Regions from separate parts of the Desulfosporomusa polytropa genome, predicted to be linked through region 1. Evidence: riboswitches for the same ligand, from Rfam matches in the RefSeq annotation. Region 1 holds a riboswitch; the other holds the start of a gene.
What was found. A riboswitch is a leader RNA that binds a small molecule or an ion and turns the genes downstream of it on or off. The one in region 1 is predicted to bind FMN.
Positions count from the first base shown of each region.

Region 2: another riboswitch for FMN. It lies ahead of ribB (3,4-dihydroxy-2-butanone-4-phosphate synthase); the one in region 1 lies ahead of ribD (bifunctional diaminohydroxyphosphoribosylaminopyrimidine deaminase/5-amino-6-(5-phosphoribosylamino)uracil reductase RibD).

Region 1 covers NZ_AP042400.1:1,614,160-1,622,889, reverse strand. The annotation lists gene recG (ATP-dependent DNA helicase RecG) at 1-577, opposite strand, end outside; gene ACZ449_RS09405 (DUF1858 domain-containing protein) at 596-796, opposite strand; gene rpmB (50S ribosomal protein L28) at 991-1,182, shown strand; gene hslO (Hsp33 family molecular chaperone HslO) at 1,274-2,152, opposite strand; gene yfcE (phosphodiesterase) at 2,175-2,732, opposite strand; gene ribH (6,7-dimethyl-8-ribityllumazine synthase) at 2,750-3,220, opposite strand; gene ACZ449_RS09380 (bifunctional 3,4-dihydroxy-2-butanone-4-phosphate synthase/GTP cyclohydrolase II) at 3,220-4,434, opposite strand; gene ribE (riboflavin synthase) at 4,480-5,133, opposite strand; gene ribD (bifunctional diaminohydroxyphosphoribosylaminopyrimidine deaminase/5-amino-6-(5-phosphoribosylamino)uracil reductase RibD) at 5,102-6,232, opposite strand; FMN riboswitch at 6,509-6,644, opposite strand; gene rpe (ribulose-phosphate 3-epimerase) at 6,705-7,355, opposite strand; gene rsgA (ribosome small subunit-dependent GTPase A) at 7,365-8,255, opposite strand; gene pknB (Stk1 family PASTA domain-containing Ser/Thr kinase) at 8,391-8,730, opposite strand, start outside.
Region 2 covers NZ_AP042400.1:4,779,165-4,787,894, reverse strand. The annotation lists gene ACZ449_RS24030 (sigma-54 interaction domain-containing protein) at 1-68, opposite strand, end outside; gene caiT (L-carnitine/gamma-butyrobetaine antiporter) at 439-1,989, shown strand; gene mtgA ([methyl-Co(III) glycine betaine-specific corrinoid protein]--tetrahydrofolate methyltransferase MtgA) at 2,071-2,991, shown strand; gene mtgB (glycine betaine--corrinoid protein methyltransferase) at 3,049-4,476, shown strand; gene mtgC (glycine betaine-specific corrinoid protein MtgC) at 4,539-5,186, shown strand; gene ACZ449_RS24005 (ASKHA domain-containing protein) at 5,345-7,039, shown strand; gene ribB (3,4-dihydroxy-2-butanone-4-phosphate synthase) at 7,134-7,775, opposite strand; FMN riboswitch at 7,887-8,035, opposite strand; gene ACZ449_RS23995 (ABC transporter ATP-binding protein) at 8,164-8,730, opposite strand, start outside.

The DNA of each region.
Region 1 (8,730 bases):
GATTGTGCTTAACAAGTATATTCTCAGGTAGCGATTCAATCTCCATAGGAGTAACTGAATTTTTCAAAAGTTCCAATGTTTGAAGTGTAAGCGCGCGCAAGCGCCATTGAGGCAGATCTTCTGTAGTTGGATAGACAGGAATAATATGCCCGGAGCTAGCATTAAATTCAGAGGCTAGTTCAATATCCGGTTTATTTACCTCAATGATAGTCAGGCGCCGCTGAATTTTACCTGATATAATAAGTTCCATACCAGGTTTGTATTTATTTCTGATATAGGCCTGGTTAAACCAGGTAAGCTGAGCTATACCTGTTCGATCCCGGACAGTAATTTTGATTATTTTAAGGCCACGATACGATTTAAGTTCACTAACGTTAATGACTACTGCCCGAAAGCTTTCATACAATCCATCAGTCAATTCGGCAATTAGTTTAAGTGTACTTCGGTCTTCATACCGGCGTGGATAATGTTGCAGAAGTTGGCCAATGGTATAAATCCCCAGCCTGCTGAATTTAGCCGCATTGGCTGGACCTATACCTTTTAAAAATTGGATTTTAGTAGATAAAAAGTTTTGAATAAGAATCACCTTGCGATTTTATTGGTTCTGCACCAGCAGGTTATTTAATTCTGTAAGTAGAGCTTCAATATCAATATCATGCATGTTGGCACCATTTTCGATGGTTTCCGTCATTGATCCCATACAGCCGATGCAGCCCATACCGTGTTTACTGAAAATTTCGCGAGCCTGAGGATGTGAGCGTAATGCATCAATTATCGGAGTGCTTTTGGTAATCATAGGTAAGCCCCCCTTCATTTACTTATTTCTAATTTCAATATAATACGCATAATTCCTGCTGATGCACACTAAATGCGAGATATTTATGAAAATATCGGATGAAAATTTTATTTACCCTTGCATAGTATAAGTAAATTGTGCTAAAATAGTCACGTTGAGTACATGAGGATAGATCCTACAGGAGGTGTAAATAGATGGCAAATTTATGTGAAATTTGCGGTAAGGGTGAACGTTCCGGCTTCAATGTCAGCCATTCTCACCTTAAAACCAAGCGCACTTGGAAACCTAATATTCAAAGAGTTAAAGCATTAGTTAAGGGTGAAATTAAACGGGTTAATATCTGCACTCGTTGCCTGCGTTCTGGCAAAATCCAACGCGCAGTATAATCTCTATATGATACTAGAGGACTTGAGTAACCAAGTCCTTTTTTATTATGCCAAAAAACCAGCGGTATTTACACCGCTGGTTTTCGTTTGCTTATTTTTCGTGATTTGACTCAATTTCTTGCAAAACATCAGCAAGTTCCTGGGCGGAAAATAAATACTTTTCACTGCAAAAATGACAGCATACCTCAGCTTGGCCTTCAATAATCATTTCGTTGATTTCATTCGCCCCAAGGCTAATGAGCATGTTCTCTACTCTTTCCCGGGAACATTGACAGTTAAACGTAAGTTCCAGGGAGTCATAAAAGGTGATTGGTAGTCCTGCAAATAGCATTTCTAAGATCCCTTTAGCATCTTTTCCACTACTAATCATTTGGGAAATTGGCGGCAACTGCCGGAGATTGTCTTCAAGTTGAGTGAGTGCATCTTCCTGTGCACCTGGTAATGCTTGAACAAAGAATCCTCCTGCCGCAGCTACTGTTGTATCAGGTGCAATTAAAACACCTAACGCAACGCTTGACGGCGTCTGTTCTGATACGGCAAGATACTGGGTTATATCTTCCGCTATTTCGCCTGAGACTAGTTCTGAACTGCCTGTAAAGGGTTGTTTGAGACCAACAAAGCGAGTGACATATATATGCCCCTTCCCTACTGCCTGTCCGACATCCCATTTACCATTCTTAAGTGGTAAATCGACAAACGGATTTCTGACATAACCGCGTACTGAACCATCAGGATAGGCATCAGCCACGATCTCTTTCAGCGGCCCATCACCAGATATTCTTACAGTTATACTTTCGGCTGTTTTTAAATTAGCAGCCAATAATAATGCCCCTGTCATGGTACGCCCAAGCGCAGCTGTAGCTAGCGGAAAGCAATTATGCCGCTCGCGCGCTTCTTCCACTAGATTAGTGGTAACAGCCGCAAAGGCACGAATTCCGGGCGCTGTCGCCCGGATAAGATGATCGTGCATAGTTTTTTTAAACCTCCGAATACTAGGCCAAAACCTCGGAAATAAGAGGTTGACCTGTTGCTATCTCTAGTATTTCAACCTTGCTGTCATTTATCCAGGCAATAGTACCACGACCATCCGGTCGTTTGGTCATGCCAGGTGAGCCTGGATTCAAATAAATAATTCCATCAAGCTTTTCCATTGTGGCAATATGGGTATGACCAGTAATGAAGATATTGGCCTTCAGGCGCTTTGCCAATTCCCGTTTAGCTTCATCAGTAAGATTGTGGCCATGAGTGACAACAATTCGTAAGCCATTTAGCAGTAGATAAGAATAGGGTGATTGAATAGGCAGTTTAAGCACCATACTGTCAACTTCGGCATCACAGTTACCACAGGCTGTTACAATCGGAACCGGGCAGTTGTTAAGAACCTCAGCCAGCTGCTTTGGATTATATTCAGCAGGAATAGCATTACGAGGACCGTGATAAAGGACATCACCGGCATGGATGATTAGGTCGGCATCCTGAAAATATGCGTCAAATACTTTTTCCCAGGTTTCCAGGCAACCGTGAGTATCGCTGATTATGCCTATTTTCATAGTTACCTTCCCTCCAATTATAATCCTTTAAGCAGATTTGCCATTTCAATGGCTGAAACAGCGGCGTCAAAACCTTTATTGCCTGCTTTGGTACCAGCGCGTTCAATGGCTTGCTCAATGGTATCGGTGGTAAGTACGCCAAAGAGTGTGGGAACGCCACTCTCTAAACCGACGTGGGCTACGCCTTTGGAAACTTCAGCGCATACATAGTCATAATGACTGGTGCTGCCTCTAATAACTGTACCTAAACAAATAACGGCATCATATTTTTTACTTAAGGCCATTTTTTTGGCGGCAAGGGGAATTTCAAAAGCACCTGGTACCCAGGCAATCTCCACATTGTCTGTGCTAGCGCCATGACGTTTTAGTGCATCTAAGGTGCCACCCAGCAATTTACTGGTAATAAACTCATTAAATCTGGCAATAACAATGCCAAATTTTAATCCCTCGGCAACTAAGTTTCCCTCATAGGTTTTAATTGTGTCCATTATTTTTGTGCCCCCTCGTACTGTTTTAATAGATGACCAAGTTTGGATTTTTTTGCAGACAAATACCGATTATTAAATTTGTTAGCAAGGATTTCAAGCGGCACTCGTTCGCTGATAGTTAAGCCGTAGCCCTCAAGACCTACCCGCTTACGAGGATTATTCGTTAGCAGTCTAATACTGGTTAAACCTAAGTCTGCCAATATTTGTGCACCAATACCATAATCTCTAAGATCTGGGGCAAAGCCTAATAATTCATTAGCTTCAACAGTGTCTTTACCTTTGTCCTGGAGCGCATAAGCCCTGATTTTATTTGCGAGTCCAATTCCCCTGCCTTCCTGACGCATATAGAGCAATACGCCACAGCCTTCTTTTTCAATGCACTTTAAGGCATGGGCCAACTGATCACCACAATCGCAGCGTAGTGAGCCTAAAACGTCGCCTGTCAGGCATTCTGAATGAACCCTGACCAACACATTCTGTTTGTTAGTTATATCGCCTTTAATCAGTGCAATATGGCATTGGTTATCCAACTGGCTTTCATAAGCAATCAATTTGAATTCACCATATTTTGTTGGCAGCTTCGTTTCGGCCGCTCTGGTGATAAATTTTTCGTGCTTTTTGCGATATTTTATCAGGTCGGCAATGGTGATAATTTTTAAATTATGTTTTTGTACAAACTCCATTAACTCTGGTGTCCGGGCCATAGTGCCATTTTCATTCATGATTTCGCAAATTACACCTGCCGGATATAAATCGGCTAGCTTAGCTAAATCGACGGCAGCTTCGGTATGTCCAGTACGCCGCAATACACCGCCTTCACAGTATCTGAGCGGAAAAATATGGCCAGGTCGTCTAAGATCACTGGCAATTGTTTTTTTGTCTAACACGGCCTGTACTGTCATTGAACGTTCGTAAGCTGATATGCCTGTAGTTGTGTCTTTTGCATCAATAGATACTGTGAATGCCGTGCAATGATTATCTGTATTTACTGTCACCATCTGACCTATATCAAGTTCATCTAGTCTGCTGCCAATGACTGGCATGCAAATAAGACCGCGTGCATGTGTTGCCATAAAATTGATGACTTCAGGTGTTGCTTTTTCAGCCGCCACTAGTAGATCGCCTTCATTTTCCCTGTCTTCATCATCAATTACGACAACCATTTTACCATTTTTCACATCTTCAATAGCTTCTTCAATCGTATTGAATTTCATGTAAACTCCTCCGTTTCGTATGCTAATCACGCTATGGTTAAAGACTTATAAAGTAAATCCATGCTGCTCAAGAAACCCCATCGTTATCTTTTCGACTGGTTTAGTGGTTTGTTGTAATCCTAGCAGCTTCTCCACATACTTGCCAATCATATCTGCTTCCAGATTAACTGGCTCACCTACTATCTTCAGACCTACTGTGGTCCTAGCAGCTGTATGGGGAATGAGCGACACGGTAAACCAGTCGGCGCCAAAGTCAATAATGGTAAGACTTGTCCCATCAATAGCAACTGAACCTTTTGTAATAATGTAGCGCATAACTTCTGGACCAGCTCCAATCCGGACAATTATCGCGTTATCATTTTGTTCTTTGGTCAAAATTGTTCCTATTCCATCAATATGACCGCTGACAATGTGACCACCTAGTCGATCTCCTACTCGGAGAGTACGTTCGAGATTAACAGTGTCACCTGCTTTGAGAGCAGCTAGCGCCGTACGGTCAACTGTCTCTGGCATAACATCAGCAGTAAACCAATCGCGGCTAAAATCAACAACTGTTAGACAGGTACCATTTACGGCAATGCTGTCCCCCAGTTTAACGCCATCTACTATTTTACTGCCAAAAACCGAAAGCCGAACAGATTTAGTGCCGCGTACAATCTGTTTGACTTTACCTAATTCTTCCACAAGTCCGGTAAACATCTCGCCCCTCCCGTCCGGTTACGTAACCATTTACTAAGATATCGGTACCGATGGTTTGTGTGGTAATATCTTCAAGCAGTATGGCTTGATCTACCCGTTCTACTCCTGTACCACCAACCGGGCTTAACGCTGTTTGTCCACCAATGATTTTGGGTGCTATGAAACAATATACCTTATCAATTAGATTAGCAGCTAAGAGTGATGCGTTGATGGTTGCTCCGCCTTCAACAAAGATGCTGGTAATATGGCGTTCGCCTAAAATTTTAAATAGTTGGCGAAGGTTGAGGCCCTGTGGTGTTTGCTCAAGCACCAGTACCTCTACACCGTGGCCGCGCAGTGCAGCTACTTTCTCCAGTGGCGCCGCCTGGCTTACCGCGATGAGGGTTGGAGCCTGTTTGTCTGTAATTACGTTAGCAGTCAATGGTGTTCTGGCCATACTGTCTACAATAATTCGGACCGGATTTTGGCCACCTTCCGGCAAACGAGAGGTTAACAAGGGGTCATCCGCAAGTACGGTACCACTGCCTACAAGTATGCCATCATATATATCGCGTAGTTTATGTACATACGCTCTGGCGGAAGAGCCTGTTATCCATTGGGAATGGCCGGTATAGGCGGCTATTTTGCCGTCCAACGACATCGCTGTTTTAAGAACGCCAAATGGCGTACCAGTAGTGATCCACTTTATAAATACTTCATTGAGCTTGGCAGCTTCAGCTGCTAGTATTCCCTCTACTACTTCAATACCAGCTGACCGGAGTCGGGTCAGGCCATTGCCAGACACCTCAGGATTGGGATCAGTCATGGCTACAACTGCTTTTTTTATACCTGCCTCAATCAGAGCATCCGTACAAGGTCCGGTTCGACCATAATGAGAACATGGTTCAAGGGTGACATATATGGTTGCTCCTTTAGCGAGCTCGCCAGCTTGGGCCAAAGCATGAATTTCCGCATGGGGCGTACCGGCCTGACGATGCCAACCTTGCCCTACTATGTGTCCATCTTTTACAATAACGGCACCCACCAGCGGATTAGGGCTAGTACGTCCTGTTGCATACTGCGCAATGCCAAGTGCCTGACGCATATAATAATTGTCCATAGAAGTCCTCCAGTGCAAAACGTAGTAAGAAAGTTTTACCCTTCTGTTAAGGCAAGTGAACTCGCTAACCTTTGAGTACTTTGGAAACTTTGCGTACTTTGCGGTAACAATTCTTAAAACAGGCTTGGTTTGGGCTATGCGGTTAGGTTTGTTAAACCACAAAGGACACAAAGAGCGCAAAGGAATACGAAGGGCAAACAAAAAACTGTTGAATAGCTTTGGGGCTATCAACAGTTTAATAGGCAATGTGGTTGGGAAATGCCAATATGGCAGAACTTACGCCTTTTACCATCCAGACTATACTGTCGGCTCTGGAATTGAACCAGATCAACCGTAAAAACGGCTCGCGGGCTATACCGCCGGTCAGGAATTAAAAGATTTTACTCTTTTTCACCTTGCCCCAAAGGCTATAATATGTAATTTTCATCCATAATGTAACTATCTACTACATATGTTACCACTAAGAAGCAATTTAATCAAGCCCTCGGATATTTTTAATTGCTTGCGTCATATCTGGCGCTCCATATACTGCTGATCCAGCTACTAATATCGTTGCACCAGCGGCGATTACTTGACGCGCAGTACTGGCATTAATGCCCCCGTCAACTTCAATATCAACACTAAGCTTTCGTTGGTCAAGTTTTGTCTTCAAGCGAGTAATCTTTTCAATTGCCCCTGGAATAAACTTTTGGCCGCCATAACCAGGATTTACACTCATGATAAGAATCATATCGAGATCGTCAAGTACTTCTTCAACTACAGCCAGTGGAGTTGATGGATTCAATGATACTCCCGCCTTCAAACCATACTCTTTGATGGTTTGAAGCAAACGGTGCAGATGGGGGGCGGTTTCGGCATGAACCGTAATAATATCGGCACCAGCTTTTGCGAAGGGTTCGATTAAATCTTGGGGATTAGTTACCATTAAATGAACATCAAAAGGTAGTTTGGTTACTTTGCGAATAGCAGCTACAACCGGTGGACCAAATGTAAGGTTAGGGACAAAATGACCATCCATAACATCAATATGAACCCAATCAGCGCCTGCTTTTTCTATCTTATTTATTTCATTAGCTAGCTGGGAAAAATCGGCAGATAAGATAGATGGAGCAACTTTAATCATAGTACTCATCTAGTATCCTTTCTTGTTCTCTCTAATTTCGGTCAATATTTCAAGATAAGATTGATATCTTTCAGCATGAATAAGCCCTTCAGCTACCGCCTGTTTAACCGCACACTGTGGCTCTTTATAATGAATACAAGTACTGAATTTGCATTTAGGAGCTATTGGGGAAATTTCAGGGAAGTAGTCCATTAGATGGGCTTCTTCCATATCATTGAATTCAGTAAAGCTGAAACCCGGCGTATCGACGACAAAGCCACCGCCCTCAAATGGCAAAAGTTCGGCAAATCGAGTCGTATGTTTACCGCGGCCAATTTTATGACTAACTTCGCCAGTAGTAAGTTCAAGACCGGGTTGGATTGCATTAAGGATGGTAGACTTTCCCGCACCTGATGGACCAGCAAAAACCGTAATTTTATCATGAAGCTGTGTGTGCAATTGCTCTATACCTGTACCTAACTTAGCAGCTATAGTGAGTACCTTATACCCAATTTGCTTATAGCGTTCAACTAATTTAGCTAACACCTCCGTGTCCGCTAAATCGATTTTATTAATACATAGTATTATCTCCAGTTCTGAAAACTCAGCAATTACTAAAAATCTGTCAACCAGAGATGGGTTAATATCAGGATTAACAGCGGCAAAAGTCACAACAACCTGGTCTATATTGGCAACCATTGGACGCTTTAACATGCTGCGTCTCGGCAGTATTTCTTCAATGATACCTTTTTCCGGGCCAGTTAGAGTATAAGTCACTTCATCACCTACAATAAGAGAAAAGCGTCCTTTCTTAAATCGGCCGCGCAAATTGCAAGTGACAATTTTGCTGCCTGACTGTATATAGTAGTAACTATTATAGGCTTTTACTACAATACCATTTAGCACACATGACCTCCTCATTGAATAAATTTCGCAGTAAAGAAGTTCGCAGGTGCAGGTAGGTGCTACATTGACAACGCTTCACCACTAGCGTTGTCAATGTGACTTTTGTCACTGCACCACCTACCTGCAAAATCTTTAACACGTTTTATATAGCTAAATTGTTTGTTCTTGAAGCAATTTTTCATTGATATACACTTGAATTCGTACTTGTCCAGTGCCCTCGACTGTTTTTTCAATATGTTCACCCGGTTTATGTGAACCTTCATAAATAACCCGGCGGCCATTGGTATCGGTAACTACTATTTGCAAGGCTTGCGGAGTTTGGCGAGCTGATCCGTCTGGTACGGTTACTTGAACAACGGCCCGTTTGACAGCTCCAGGCACACCTTTGGCAATAGAGAAGTCAATCGTCGTGCCTTCTGTTACTTCAGTAGCTGGTGGTGGATTTTGACTAATAATGGTGCCTGGTGGATATTTATCATTAGGTGCTTCT
Region 2 (8,730 bases), 2.5 Mb from region 1:
ATAATTTCGTGCAATAATTGATTCTCTATAACTAATTCTTTCAGACTTTTCTGATTATTTTTAAGCATATATAGATTTCAGCCCCTTCGTACTACAGAATGTACATTGTTTACAGAAAAGAATCTTTTCAGTGAAAAAATTCTTTTCACTTGTCTGTAAGTCAGCAAATGTACTACTTTTGAGAAAAAAGGTGAAAGAAAATTCTACACTTACAGAAAAATCTATATTGATTTTAAAATTGGAATTATACGAAAAATTACGCTATTACGTGTTATTGGCATAACATCGTCGACATGGCATGAGAATTGCATTGATAAAAAGTGTGGATTTATAAGGATATCTTATTCCATTTGGAGAGGGGGGTCGATTAGACAGCTATAGTATATCATCTAATTGAGTTAAGGGCTATTTTAGATTTAGTAAGGGGAGGGTCGTGCAATGAGTCAAGAGGGAAAAAAAATTGATCAAATGTTATTTTGGCCTCCGCTATTGTTAGTTGCTATTATGTGCAGTGCAATTATTTTGAATCCAGAGGCTGGGACTAACGCCGTAAACAAAGTATTTTCTTTTTTAACTGGTAAAATGGGCTGGACATACGAAGTTTTTGTTCTGGCGAATTTGGGAGTAGTGCTATATTTCATATTTGGTAAATTTGCTAATAAGAGATTTGGCGGGGAAAAGCCAGAATTTAGCACCCTGAGTTGGTTAGGGATGCTTTTTTCCGCAGGAACCTCTGCCGCTATCGTATATTGGAGCCCTATAGAATTCTACTTTTATCTTACAGCTCCTCCTTTTGGTTTAGAGCCTATGTCACCGCAAGCCACAGCTCTGGCTACAGCGTATCCCCTGTTCCACTGGGGGCCAAGCAGCTATGCACTCTATGTCGGTGTCGGTGTGGTGTTCGGATACCTGTTTTTTGTTCAGGGGAAAGAAGTTTTCCGACCAAGCACGGCCTGTGAATCCTTGCTTGGTAAGCATGCCAACGGCTATCTAGGTAAAGCCATTGATATCTTCTACATGGTCGGGATTATTGCCGGGATCAGTACTTCCGTTGGTTTGGGAACGCCGCTGCTTAGTGAGGTAATTACCAAAATAACTGGCATTCCGCACACGTTAGGATTAGATGCAACAATTCTTATTATTTGGACAGTAATTATAGGTATTAGTGTGTACGGGGGCTTGGACAAAGGAATCAGACGGTTAAGCGATTTCAGAAATTGGTTGGGTTTTGCTTTACTGGCCTATGTTTTAGCAGTAGGACCAACCGCGTTTATGTTCAACAACTTTATTGATAGCTTGGGAGTCATGTTCAATAACTACTTTAGAATGAGCTTATATACTGACCCTGTTCTAAAGTCTGGCTTCCCTCAAGACTGGACAATATTCTATTTTGCCTGGTTTATCGCTTTCGCTCTTAGCACAGGAATCTATCTGGCGAGAATTTCCAGAGGAAGAACGGTTCGGGAATTTACAATAGGCGCTATGTTCTCAGGTGTTATCTGCGTCTATACGTACTTTATGGTCTTTGGCAACTACACAATGGATTTACAAGCCAGAGGAGTAATAAACCTCGCAGAAATTATTAAAGCGCACGGAGTACCGTATGCGATTGTAGAAATATTTTCTACACTTCCCTTCGCCTCTATCATACTACCCATAATTTTAGTGTTGCTATTTATTTCAACGGCAACCGTTATTAATAGTATAGCATATACACTTGCGATGGTAACTACTGCACAACTAAAAACAGGCGAAGAACCTGCTAAATGGAACCGGTTATTCTGGGCTGTGGTTTTAGGAGGCATTTCGCTGACGCTTATATTCTTGGGCGGTATGAAGCCACTGCAGGCCGCATCAGTTGCGGGGTCTTTCCCGACCATGTTTATCATGGCTATTATACTGATCGGTTTCATTAAAAAGGCAGGAAAAGAATGGGATGTCTCGGATGAAACGAAGCCTAGCGACTCAACAGATACAAAGGATAAGTAAAGACCCTAATGGCCCAGTTAATCCGAAAAGATAAATAACATCAAAATTTAAATTATAAACTGATGTAGGAGTGTGAAACAAATGTTCAGGTTTACAGCAGAGCAGCATGTGTATGACATTAACGGCGTAAAGATTGGGGGCCAACCGGGGGAATTTCCCACAGTGCTAATTGGCAGCATGTTCTACCGAGGACATAAAATTGTCATCGACTCGATAAAAGGAATTTTCAATGAGGCTGAGGCAAAAGCACTGCTTGATCAAGAAGCTGAAATGAGCGCAGAGACTGGCAACCCCAGAATCATCGATGTTTTGGGAGATACCCCGGAGGCGTTAGCGCACCATGTTGAGTTTATTCTGAAACATACTTCATCCCCGTTTTTACTTGATAGTGTGAGTCCGGAAATTCGGACAGGCGCCTTAAAATTACTAGGCAAAGACCCGGCTATTATCAACCGCCTTATCTACAACTCCATAGAAGAGAATTACACGGAAGATGAACTGAGCATTATTAAGGATTTTGGTATCAAAACTGCGGTCGTTCTGGCCTTCAGTAAAAAGCATCTTAAGCCAAGCAGTCGACTTAAGTTGTTAAATGGCGACGAAAAAACGGAGGGATTAATTGCGGCAGCAAAACGGGCCGGGATTGAGCAGTTTCTTGTAGACCCTGGTGTGCTGGACGTGGCCAGCAACAGTTGGACTACCAAGGCCATCTATGAAGTAAAGGAACAATTAGGTTACCCAGGAGGCTGCGCCCCATCTAATGCATTATATTTGTGGAAAAAGATGCGATCTAAAGGATCGCCTTACTTTGAAGCAGCAGGTACTGCAGTATTTACCTATCCTGTCACTCAGGGGGCTGATTTTCTTCTTTATGGTCCTATTGCAAATGCGCCTTGGGTTTATAGGGGAATTGCTACAACTGATGCAATGATGGGCTATAGCACCAAAATTACCGGTACCAAGCTGGGTACTTCTGAGCATCCGTTATTAAAGCTGTTTTAACCGTGGATCCTAGCTCCCGGTAGACATAATTAAAATAATAAATAAGAGGTGTTGGCAATGATTCCAAAGTTTGATGTATTAACACCTGAACAGGTGAAGCAAGTTCATGAGCAGAGTATGAAAATCTTAAATGAAATTGGTGTAGAATTTTCATACCAACCAGCCCTGGATGTCTTGAAAGCTAAGGGGCAAAAGGTAGAAGGTCAGCGGGTTTATTTCCAAAGACAGTTTGTGGAAGAACAAGTGGCTACTGCCCCTGCCGAATTTACTCTTCACGCCCGTAATTCGCAAAACAACCTAGTAGTTGGTGGCGAGAATATCATCTTTATGCCTGGCTATGGCTCACCATTTATTCATGAAGCAGATGGCACACGCCGCAACTCAAATATGAATGACTTTGACAACTTTGTTAAGTTAGCGCAAATGAGTCCTAATATGCATATGACTGGCGGCAATGTTGCCGAACCAAATGATGTGCCAGATTCAATCAGACATTTAAAAATGGTTTACAGTGCCATAAAACATTCTGATAAATGTTTTATGGGCAGCGCCTCCGGTTATGACAAAGCCAAAGATACTATCGAAATGACCGCCATTCTCTTCGGTGGAAAAGATGTCATTAAGAAAAATCCAGCTTTAATATGCCTTGTCAACTCAGTTACTCCATTAAAATATGATGACCGCATGCTCGGAGGCTTAATGGCCTATGCAGAAACTGGTCAGGCTATGGTAATCGCATCCTTGGTCATGGCCGGCTCGACAGGACCGGCAACAATGGCTGGCGCTTTAGCCTTGCAGAACGCGGAAGTATTGGCTGGTATCGCCTTAGCTCAAAGCATTAATCCCGGAACTCCCGTGGTTTATGGTTCAACATCGGCCATTACTGACATGCAGACAGGTTCACTGTCTATCGGTAATCCCGAAGGAGCGCTATTTACTTCTGCCAGTGCTCAGCTGGCAAGGTTCTATGATGTTCCGAGTAGAGGCGGCGGCGGCTTAAACGATGCCAAGATTGTCGATGCACAGGCTGGTTACGAATCCATGATGACGCTGATGGCCGCCAGCGTGACCGGGATCAACTTTGTATTGCATACAGCAGGTATACTTCAATATTTTATGGCCATGTCGTATGAAAAATTTATCGTAGATGATGAGATTGCTGGTATGCTTCTACGATATCTGAAAGGCATTGAGTTCTCGGATGATAATTTTGCCTTTGACGTCATTAAAAAGGTTGGTCCAGGAGGACATTTCCTTACGCAAAAACATACCCGGAAAAATCATGCCACAGAGCTGAGGCAGGCTACGCTTAGTGACCGATTGTCTTATGACGGTTGGGGTAAGGAGGGTCTGGATACTAACAAGCGGGCAGAGCGGAAATGGAAAGCTATGTTAGCTGAATACCAAGCACCGGAACTGGATAGCAAAGTCAACCAAACTCTTCAAGCTTTTATGGAGAAGAGAACATCTGAACTGAAGGGCTAGTTTTAGTTTCCTTACGACAGTGCTTAATAATACAAATCAAAAATTAACGGAGGTATAATGATATGAGTGATATTTTTGAAAACTTGAAGCAAGCTATTCTCGATGGTGATGAAGATTTGGTGGTTGAATATGCTCAACAAGTTATTGATGAAAAGATTGATCCGACTGCGGCAATACAACAAGGACTCATTAAGGGTATTGAAGAACTCGGCGCAAAATGGAAAGTAGGCGAGGCGTTCTTACCTGATGTCATGATGGGAGCAGATGCTCTTAAAGCTGGCCTTGATATGTTGGAACCAGTTATTGCCGCATCAGGCAACACTGTTAGTGAGTCTAAAGGGAAGATTATTGTGGGTCAAGTTGCCGGCGATATTCACGATATCGGCAAAAATATCGTTGGTGCGCTGATGACGGCCGCCGGATACAAAGTGTATGATATCGGTATTGACCAACCCTCAGAAAACTTCTTGGCGAAAGCCGAAGAAGTAGGCGCTAGCATCATTGCCGCTGGGGCCTTGCTGACCACTACTATGGCCGCCCAAAAGAATATTATCGAATATCTTAAATCTAAGAATGTGCGTGAAAAATATAAAGTCATGATTGGCGGTGGTCCAACCAGTCAAGCCTTCGCTGATGAGATTGGTGCTGACGCTTGGGCCGAAACTGCTGATGAAGCAGTTAGTCTGTGCCAAAAGCTTATTGCAGGCTAAGCATAGCAAGCAACTGACTTTCGAGTTAACTTGTTAGATCGGAATTTTAAGAAAGCAGCCTCAGCCCCTAGCAAAAGTTAGGCTGAGGCTGCTTTTGTACATAAAGAATAAGAGCGGTATGGAAATCCAGAATAACGTTGCATGCTGGGAGTGGAAGTATGGCTGAAATGAAAAAAAGAGCTAACGCAGAAGTGATTGTTGACTTTGAACCAATTGGCAGACGGGTCTATGCCAATATCGGTCAGACTATTTTAGCAGTGGCCAAGGGAATGGATTTGTTTGAACATGGCATCAGCGCTCCTTGCGGCGGCAAAGGATTGTGCGGTCGGTGTCTAATACGTCTAATAACAGGGCAAGTAACCTCACCCTCACTTACCGAAGAAAATATACTTACTCCGGAACGTCTCAGTCAAGGCTACCGGTTGGCATGCCAGGCAAGAATTGTCGGTCCCTGCAAAATTGAGATTCCGGTAACATCGCTGATTGGTCGCCAACAACTGCAAGTAGATGGTTGCTCGCAAGTAGTTGAAGTTGATTATTTACTTAAAAGGTATATGTCTGTGGCTACTCCGGGGACTAACTATGAGCCGTTAGGACTAGCCATCGATTTAGGGACAACCAAGATTGCCGCCTTTCTTATCAGGCTGACTACGGGAGAGATGGTGGTGGCAGAAGGTATTTTAAATCCACAAATTGCTTACGGCGAGGACTTAATGAGTAGACTGGCATATGCCTTGGAAGATGAGGCAAATGCTCAGCAGATAGTAAATGCTGCTGTCAGTGGAATTAATGAATTGGCCAAACGCTTAACTTTGCAACAGGGTTTGGATGTCCAACAAATTAGTCAGGCAGTTATTGTAGCTAATACGGCCATGCATCATTTGCTACTTGGTTTACCAATAAGGCAACTTGCCACATCGCCTTATGTTCCTGCCACGACTAGCCCAATTGAGATTGCTGCAGAAACTATCGGTCTTACGTTAGGGCCTCAAGCCCAAGTATATTTTACACCACCTATTGGCGGGTTTGTTGGCGGCGATCATGTTGCCATGATCCAAGCAACCGGAATTGATAAAGGGAAAGGTATAGTTTTAGGGATTGATATTGGAACAAATACCGAAATTGCCCTGTCGGTTAATGGAGAAAGGATTTCTTGTTGTTCCTGTGCATCTGGCCCTGCTTTTGAAGGCGCACATATTTCGCAGGGAATGCGCGCAGTTAACGGCGCTATCAGCGAGGTAAAGCTTTTTCAACAAGGCAAGGAAGTACTTTGGCAGACAATTGGCGATCAGAGGCCTATTGGTCTATGCGGTTCTGGCATTATTGATCTAATTGCCGAATTAAATAAGGGAGGAATCATAAGCGCAAATGGTAGGCTGAATCCGAACAATACCCGGGTTAGAATTAAACCGGGTAAAGCTCCTGAATTTATCGTCGTCTCAATAGAAGACAGTGGGTGTGATAGTGATATTGTTATAACTCAGAATGATATTGGTGAGATACAATTAGCTAAAGCAGCTATTGCTAGCGGGATTAGTAGTTTATTAAATGCCCTCAATATTAGAGTGGAGGACGTTGACCGAATCGTTATTGCCGGTGCCTTCGGCTCTTTCCTGCGACTTGAGAGCGCGATTACCATCGGTATGCTGCCGGATTTGCCACTGGAGCGGTTTGAACAGGTCGGTAATGCGGCTGGTGCTGGTGCATGTATGAGTTTGGTATCTTCGAAAGAACGTCGCCGGGCTGAAGCTATGACTGCTTCTATTGAACATTTGGATTTAGCGTTGCAGCCGAATTTCAAGAGAGAGTTTGCAAAGGCGTTAAAATTTCCGCGGTATATACTTCACCAATAGTAATAAACAGGCCCAGCAAGACCGACCCTACGTCAAACTAAAATCAATAAAGCCTCCCAAGTAAAAATCCTGGGAGGCTAGGAAAAATATAGTTTTATTCTCGAACCTTGCGGTAATCTATCAAATCATCCACTGTAACCACCGGCATATTGTTCTTTTGCGCAAAAGCCACTATTTCAGGCAATCGCGCCATGGTTCCATTGGGGTTTGTCAGTTCGCACAGTACACCATATGGTTTGAGACCGGCAAGCCGCATTAAGTCAACATTGGCTTCGGTATGGCCCGGCCGTTCTAAAACACCACCTGGTTTAGCTTTTAAAGGAAAAACATGCCCTGGATGCCGCAGATCTTGAGCACAAGCCTTATCAGCAATTGCCGCTTTTATAGTAGTAACACGATCAGCAGCTGATACACCTGTAGTAACTCCTTTTGCAGCTTCAATTGAAACGGTAAATGCAGTCTGAAAACTACTTGTATTATTGTCTACCATCATTGGCAATGCCAATTCCTGGGATTTCTCCTCTGGCAGACACAGGCAAACTATACCACTGCATTCACGAATTAGCATAGCCATCTGTTCTGTTGTCAGCGACTCAGCAGCAAAGAAAATATCACCTTCATTTTCCCGCTGTTCGTTATCTGTTACTAAAACTCCCCGGCCATTGCCCAGAGCGCTAAGTGCCCTTGTCACCCGCTCCTCTGCATTGCCAAATTGACTTAATAAATTCTGATTCAAAGTAATGCGCCTCCTATAGTAATAGTAGGACTTACTAGATCAGGGCAATTAGGTAGGCAGCTAGGAAACAATACTAAATAATACTTCAATTCTCCGTATTGATACTGACCGCCTTATCCTCTTTCGTCCGGACTATACCGTCGGCACTGGCATTTCACCAGTTCTGCTGACCTCTTCCAACACACGAAGAGCGCTCGCGGGCTCCCCAGTACAACTGGGATACCGCCGGTGGGGACTTGCACCCCGCCCTGAGAATAAGTCTCATAGTTGTTATTATACTCCTCGACCATTATTTGTCAACAACCTCTGTCCTGTGAGCCAGGGTGTGTTCATGAAATCAGTCCAGCATAAAACAACTGCCCTAGAATAGTGGCGAACCGCGCCAGTGTTATACCGGTCTTCCATTCAAAATGAAATGACAGGCAGCACTGTGTCTTTTAGAAATCTCTTTGAGCGCCGGTTTTTCTTGCCTGCAAATCTCCCTGCATTCCGGGCACCTGCTCTGAAATGGGCACCCTGGCGGCAAAGCAAGGGGACTTGGTATCTCCCCCGCCAGCGGCCGGACCGCTGCAACCCCTTTTTTTCTCACCGGGAAAACCGCCTGCAGAAGCGCCTTCGTATAAGGATGCATTGCTTCATTCAGCGCACCGCCCGCAAGCACCTCTACGATATTGCCGAGATACATAATGGCGATGCGATGGCTTATCTGCGATACCAGGGCCAAATCATGACAGATAAAAATCATGGACAGATTCTTTCCCTGTTGTATTCTGACCAGAAGTTCCATAATTTTTTCCTGCACAGATACATCCAGTGCACTGGTCGCCTCATCACAAACGAGGATTTCCGGCTCAAGCGCCAACGAACGGGCAATCCCGATGCGCTGGCGCTGCCCGCCGCTCATATTGCCGGGATAGCGGTCGGCAAAATCTTCCGGCAACTCAACCATGCGCAA